Accumulibacter sp.: one gene and its partner. The protein of the gene in region 1 interacts with the protein of each later gene in a pairwise test. Links are inferred from orthologs where the notes say so. Each region holds a gene or a part of one and is shown on either strand. Other genes may lie near its edges. The genes, in order: menB and rfaD.

What was found.
Region 2: the proteins of menB (region 1) and rfaD interact in binary tests that used the Escherichia coli proteins (3 or more experiments, as listed by UniProt). The link is inferred for Accumulibacter sp. from one-to-one orthologs.

Annotation. Positions count from the first base shown.
Region 1 is NZ_JAZKUG010000001.1:4,317,923-4,321,197, reverse strand. Bases 97-3,056 are described here. They hold menB (1,4-dihydroxy-2-naphthoyl-CoA synthase), read right to left. Parts: upstream 2,017-3,056; coding sequence 1,177-2,016; downstream 97-1,176. Other genes in these bases: V5B60_RS19035 (sensor histidine kinase), read left to right, coding at 2,354-3,056; V5B60_RS19040 (hypothetical protein), read left to right, coding at 2,144-2,344; menC (o-succinylbenzoate synthase), read right to left, coding at 97-1,077. Outside these bases: more of menC, read right to left, coding at 1-96; more of V5B60_RS19035, read left to right, coding at 3,057-3,275. UniProt on the Escherichia coli protein: Converts o-succinylbenzoyl-CoA (OSB-CoA) to 1,4-dihydroxy-2-naphthoyl-CoA (DHNA-CoA).
Region 2 is NZ_JAZKUG010000001.1:3,123,906-3,127,157, forward strand. What follows is about bases 264-3,200. They hold rfaD (ADP-glyceromanno-heptose 6-epimerase), read left to right. Parts: upstream 264-1,198; coding sequence 1,199-2,203; downstream 2,204-3,200. Other genes in these bases: rfaE1 (D-glycero-beta-D-manno-heptose-7-phosphate kinase), read left to right, coding at 264-1,184; cysM (cysteine synthase CysM), read left to right, coding at 2,196-3,095; V5B60_RS13885 (3'-5' exonuclease), read left to right, coding at 3,105-3,200. Also shown: lipopolysaccharide assembly protein LapB, read left to right, coding at 1-169; more of rfaE1, read left to right, coding at 252-263; more of V5B60_RS13885, read left to right, coding at 3,201-3,252. UniProt on the Escherichia coli protein: Catalyzes the interconversion between ADP-D-glycero-beta-D-manno-heptose and ADP-L-glycero-beta-D-manno-heptose via an epimerization at carbon 6 of the heptose.

The DNA of each region.
Region 1 (3,275 bases):
TTCGGGCACGAAGCCGAGCCCTGGCGAGGCGTCGAGCAGCAGCAGGCCGCGGCCGATGCGGGGTGGCGACCCGGTATCCTCGTGCAGCCACGCCGAGGTGGCAAGACCGTGCGCCAGCCCGTTGTCGAGTGCTGCCGCGACGTGGGCGGCAGCGGTGATGCCGCAGGCGCTGTCGAGGCTGCTGGTGATGATGCATTCGACGCCGGCGTTGCCGGCCTGGCGCGCCAGTGCGAGGGTCGGCAGCAGGCCGCCATGCCGCGGCGGCTTGAGCACCAGGCGGCGCACCGCCCGCCGCCCGACGAGGGCCTCGCCGTCGAGGTGGCGGATCGACTCGTCGACGGCAATGGCGATCGTCGTGCTGTCCTGCAGGGCCTGCAACCGGTCGATGTCGGGAGCGGCCAGCGGTTCCTCGAGCATCTCGATCGGCAGCTTGGCGCAGGCCTGCAGGAAGCGGGTCGCCGCCGCGTCCGGCCAGGCGCGGTTGGCGTCGAGGCGCAGGCGGCAGCCGGGTGGCAGGACGGTGGCGATCTGCTGCAGGAGGGCGACCTCGTCGTCGATGGCGAGCACGCCGACCTTCATCTTGAGAATCGCGAAGCCGGCGTTGCAGGCGGCGCGAATGTCGTTGGCGCCGAGGTTGTGCAGACTGCCACAGGCGGCGTTGATCCGTACGGGGGGCGGTGGCGCCGAGCACATCCCGTGCCGCAGGCGGGTGCCGCTGAGGTAGGCCGCAAGCGGCATCCCGGAACCCTGCGCCAGCAGGTCGAGGAGCGCCGTCTCGACGGCACAGCGCGCGACCGGCGTGGGACAGTCGCCGTCCGGCGCGAGCCGCTCGAGCGCTGCCCGGGCGGTGAGGCCGATCAGCGGCAGCAGCAGCGAGCGCAGCGCCTGTGCCGCGGCCGGCGCGTTCTCGCCACCGCTGCCGGGCAGCGGCGCGCAGTCACCGTAGGCGCGGCGTCCGCTGTCGTCCTGCAGGCAGAGCAGCCAGCCGCAGCGTTCGTCGACGCTGGCGCCCGCCGTCAGCCAAGGCGACCGCAGCGGCAGCCGATAGGGGTGAACGCTCGCTGCAGCGAGCTTCATCGGCGTCGCGGCGGTCCGCCGGAAGTGGTTGCCAGCGCCGTGCCGCCGGACCCGCGCGCGGAGTCCCGGCCGCTGTCGCAGCGCGGGCGCCGATGACGCTCAGGGCCGCCGGCGATAGCGCGAGAAATCCGGTCGCCGCTTCTCGACCCAGGCATTGCGTCCCTCCTGGCCTTCGGCGGTCATGTAGAAGAGGCCGGTGGCATTGCCGGCGAGTTCCTGGATCCCGGCAAGACCGTCGGTATCGGCGTTGAAGCCGGCCTTGATCATGCGCAGCGCCATCGGCGAGAGCTGCAGCATCTCGCGACACCAGCGCACGGTCTCCTCCTCGAGTCCGGCGAGGGGAACGACCGCATTCACCAGCCCCATCGACAGCGCCTGCGCCGCGTCATACTGGCGGCAGAGTAGCCAGATCTCCTTCGCCCGCTTGAGACCGATCGTCCGCGCCATCAGCCCGGCGCCGAGGCCGGCGTCGAAACTGCCGACGCGCGGGCCGGTCTGGCCAAAACGGGCGTTGTCGGCGGCTATCGTCAGGTCGCAGACGAGGTGCAGGACGTGCCCGCCACCGATCGCGTAACCCGCGACCATCGCCACCACGGGCTTCGGGCAGCGGCGAATCTGCATCTGCAGGTCGAGCACATTGAGGTGCGGCATGCCCGCTTCGTCGTGGTAGCCGCCGTCATCGCCGCGCACGAACTGGTCGCCGCCCGAGCAGAAGGCGAGGTGTCCGGCGCCGGTCAGGACGATGACACCGATGGCGGCATCGAACTGCGCCCGGTGCATGGCATCGATCAGTTGCTCGACGGTTTCGGGGCGAAAGGCATTGCGTCGCTCGGGCCGATTGATGACAATGCGGGCGATGCCCTCGGCAGCGTCGTAGCGGATGTCGCTGTAGGTGGCGTCGGCGACGCGTGGCTGCCAATCGAGAGCGGGGCGGATCATCCAGATGGTTCCTCGGCGAAGGGGGAGAAGGCGGCAGTATAGCGTTTGACGAAGACTGACTGGATGCCGGCAGCGCGCCTTCAGGGCTGCTGCGCATGCGGCCAACAGCATTGGCGAGGAGGCTCCGATGCAGCGCAGGATACTCGGCAGGGATCGCTTGGTTGCGGCTTTTCTCGCGGGCTGCGTGCTTTTCAACTACCCGCTGCTGTCGGTTTTCGACCGGCCGAGCGAGGTCTTCGACATTCCGTTGATCTTCGCCTACATCTTCTTTGCCTGGGCGCTGGTCATCGCCCTGATGGCCTGGGCGAGCGAAGCGCGTTCCGGCTAGGCCGCGACGATGCTGCAAGCGCCGGTCCTGATTGCCGTCTCGCTGCTCTACCTCGGCCTGCTGTTCGCCGTCGCCTGGTGGGGCGACCGGCGAGCCGACCAAGGCCGGTCTCTGATCGACAGCGCGACGATCTACGCCCTGTCGATGGCGGTGTACTGCACGACCTGGACCTTTTACGGCAGCGTCGGGCGAGCCGCCGTCTCGGGCATCGGCTTCCTGCCGGTGTACCTCGGGCCGACGCTGGTGATGGCGCTGGGCTGGTTCATCCTGCGCAAGATGATCCGCATCGTCAAGGCCAATCGCATCACCTCGATCGCCGACTTCATTTCGTCGCGCTACGGCAAGAGCCATCTCCTCGGCGGGCTGGTGACGATCATCGCGGTGATCGGCATCGTTCCCTACATCGCGCTGCAGTTGAAGGCGGTGTCGAGCACGGTCGGTCTGCTGCTGGGCTATCCCGACATCGTCATGCCGCATCGCAGCCCGACGATGTCGGTGGCAGCCGACATCAGCTTCTACATCGCCCTGATCCTGGCTGCGTTCACGATCGTCTTCGGTACCCGCCACCTCGATGCCACCGAGCGCCACGAAGGCATGGTGGCGGCGATCGCCCTCGAGTCGGTGGTCAAGCTGGTGGCCTTCGTCGCCGTCGGCGTCTTCGTCACCTACGGCATCTATGGGGGATTCGGCGACATCTTCGAACATCTGGCGACGCACCCCGAACTGCGGCGGCTGGCGACCGCGATTCCGTCCGGTCAGGGATATACCGGCTGGTTCTCGCTGATCGTCCTCTCGGCGCTGGCGGTGCTCTTCCTGCCACGCCAGTTCCAGGTGGCCGTCGTCGAAAACGTCGATGAGTCGCACCTCCGGCGCGCCGCCTGGTTGTTTCCGCTCTACCTGTTGCTGATCAACATCTTCGTCCTGCCGATCG
Region 2 (3,252 bases), 1.2 Mb from region 1 along the record:
CCTTGAGCTGGCGAAAGGCATCGTGCAGACGTACACGCGCCGCCTGGCGCGCTATCGGTGCGATAATTGCGGCTTCAAGGCGCGCCAGTTCTACTGGCGCTGTCCGGCCTGCGGCGGCTGGGAGACCTATTCCCCCAAGCGCAGCGAAGAGTTCGACCTGACACCCTAGGAGTCTCCCGTGCATTCATCGTTGCCTGCTGCGCGCGACGCCAGGCTGGCATGGCATCTGGCTGCGCCCGATCGGAGCGTCGATGCGGCTGCCTGATCTGTCGGCGGCGCGCCTGCTGATCGTCGGCGACGTCATGCTCGACCGCTACTGGTTCGGCGATGTCGCGCGCATCTCGCCCGAGGCGCCGGTGCCGGTGGTCCGTATTGGCCGCAGCGAAGAGCGGCCGGGCGGCGCGGCGAACGTCGCGCGCAACGTCGCCGCGCTGGGGGCGCACGCCACCCTGCTGTCGGTCGTCGGCGATGACGAGGCGGGCCGCAGCCTGCAGCAGTTGCTGGCAGCCAGCGGTATCGACGTCAGCCTGCATGTCGATCCGGCGATCAGCACGACGGTCAAGCTGCGTGTGATCGGCCGCCAGCAGCAGTTGTTGCGCATCGACTTCGAGACTTGGCCATCGCACGAGGTCCTGCGCGCAAAACTGGCGGAGTTCGCTGTCCGGGTGGCCGACTGTGACGCGGTGATCCTCTCCGACTATGGCAAGGGAGGCCTGACGCACATTGGCGAGATGATCCGGCTGGCAAACGCAGCCGGCAAGCAGGTTCTGGTTGACCCGAAGGGCGACGATTTCTCGAAGTATTCCGGCGCAACCGTGGTGACGCCGAACCGTGCCGAGTTGCGGACCGTCGTCGGCCGCTGGCAGGACGAGGGCGAACTGGCGCGCAAGGCGACCGCCTTGCGCGAGCAGTTGCAACTCGACGCCTTGCTGGTGACGCGCAGTGAAGAAGGGATGTCGCTCTTCCACCGCTCGGCGCTGATCCACGAGAAGGCGGTGGCACGGGAAGTCTTCGACGTCTCGGGTGCCGGGGACACGGTGATCGCCACCCTGGCAGTGATGCTCGCCTGCGCCGCCGGCTGGCCGGACGCGGTGCATGCGGCGAACGTCGCCGCTGGGCTGGTCGTCGGCAAGCTGGGGACTGCCGTGGTCGAGGGCGGCGAACTGGCGGCCGCGGTGAAGTGAAGTGAGGTGATTCCATGTACACCATCGTCACCGGCGCCGCCGGCTTCATTGGCGCCAATCTCGTCCGGGCGCTGAACGAGCGCGGCGTGCGCCGGATCATCGCCGTCGACAACCTGACACGGGCCGACAAGTTCCGCAACCTGGTCGATTGCGACATCGCCGATTACCTCGACAAGCAGGAGTTCATCGATCGCCTGCTGGCTGGCCATTTCGACGGTGACGTCGACGCCATCCTGCATCAGGGCGCCTGCTCCGACACCATGGAAGGCGATGGTCGCTACATGATGGAGAACAATTACCGCTACTCGCTCGGCATCCTCGACTGGTGTCTCGACCAGGAGGTGCCGTTGCTCTATGCCTCGAGCGCGGCAACCTACGGCGGTGGCCGGGTTTTCCGCGAGGAGCGGGCGCACGAGGCGCCACTGAACGTCTACGGTTACTCGAAGTTCCTCTTCGATCAGATAGTCCGTCAGAGGTTGACCGTGAATGGCTCGTCGAGCTCGCAGGTGGTCGGTTTCCGCTACTTCAACGTCTATGGACCGCGCGAGTCGCACAAGGGGCGGATGGCGTCGGTGGCTTTCCACCACTACCACCAGTTTCGCAGCGATGGCAAGGTCAGGCTATTCGCCGGTTGTGACGGTCATGCCGACGGCGAGCAGCGGCGCGACTTCGTGTACGTCGAGGACGTCGTCCGCGTGAACCTTTTCTTCCTCGATCACCCTGAACGATCGGGTATCTTCAACGTCGGTACGGGGCGCGCGCAGACCTTCAACGAGTTGGCGGTGGCGAACGTCAATGCCTGCCGGGCGCTTGCCGGTGAGAGTCCGTTGCCGCTGGCGGAGCTGGTTGGGCAGGGATTGATCGAATATGTGCCTTTTCCTGCGGATCTCAGAGGCCGCTATCAGAGTTTCACCGAGGCGGATCTGACGAAGTTGCGCCGGGCTGGCTACCAGGCGACCTTTGCCGACGTCGGCGAGGGTGTGGCACGCTATGTCGACTGGTTGAATGCTCATGGTTGAGACCCTCGAGGACCAGGTTGGCGGTACGCCGCTGGTGATCCTGAAGCGCCTGCCGGGCACGCTTGGCGCGGCGCGCGGCAACCGCATCCTGGCGAAACTGGAGGGCAACAATCCGGCCGGATCGGTCAAGGATCGTCCGGCGCTATCGATGATCGCGCGGGCCGAACGGCGCGGTGACATCCGGCCGGGCGACACGCTGATCGAGGCGACCTCGGGCAACACCGGTATCGCGCTGGCGATGGTGGCCGCCGCGCGCGGCTACCGCATGTTGTTGGTGATGCCGGAGAACCAGAGCGTCGAGCGGCGGCAGACGATGCGTGCCTTTGGCGCCGAACTGGTGCTGACGCCGCGCGACGGCGGGATGGAGCTGGCGCGTGACATCGCCGAGGGCATGCAAAGGGAGGGTCGCGGCATCATCCTCGACCAGTTTGCCAACCCTGACAACCCGCTGGCGCACTATGAGGGCACCGGCCCGGAGCTGTGGCGGCAGACGGCCGGCGGCATCACCCATTTCGTCAGCAGCATGGGAACCACCGGGACGATCATGGGTGTCTCGCGTTATCTCAAGGAACGGAACGCGGCGATCTGCATCGTCGGTTGCCAGCCGGAGGAAGGTTCGCAGATCCCGGGGATCCGCAAGTGGCCGGAGGCCTACCTGCCGAAGATCTTCGAGCGCACGCGGGTTGATCGCGTCGAGTCGGTGTCACAGGACGCAGCGGAAGAGATGACCCGTCGCCTGGCGCGCGAGGAGGGCATCTTCGCCGGCATCTCCTCGGGTGGCGCGCTCACCGTTGCCCTGCGGCTGGCTGCCGAAGTCGAGAATGCAACCATCGTCAGCATCGTCTGCGACCGCGGTGACCGCTACCTGTCGACCGGCGTCTTCCCGGCCTGAACGCGGTCGATGAAGCCGGTTCTCGCTTTTGACATCGAGACGGTTCCGGACGTCGCGGGTCTGCGCCGCCTGCATCTGCTCGATCCGGGCCTGTCCGATGAGGAAGTCGCCGAACTCGCGTTCCAGCGACGGCGGGCGGCGACCGGCAACGACTTCC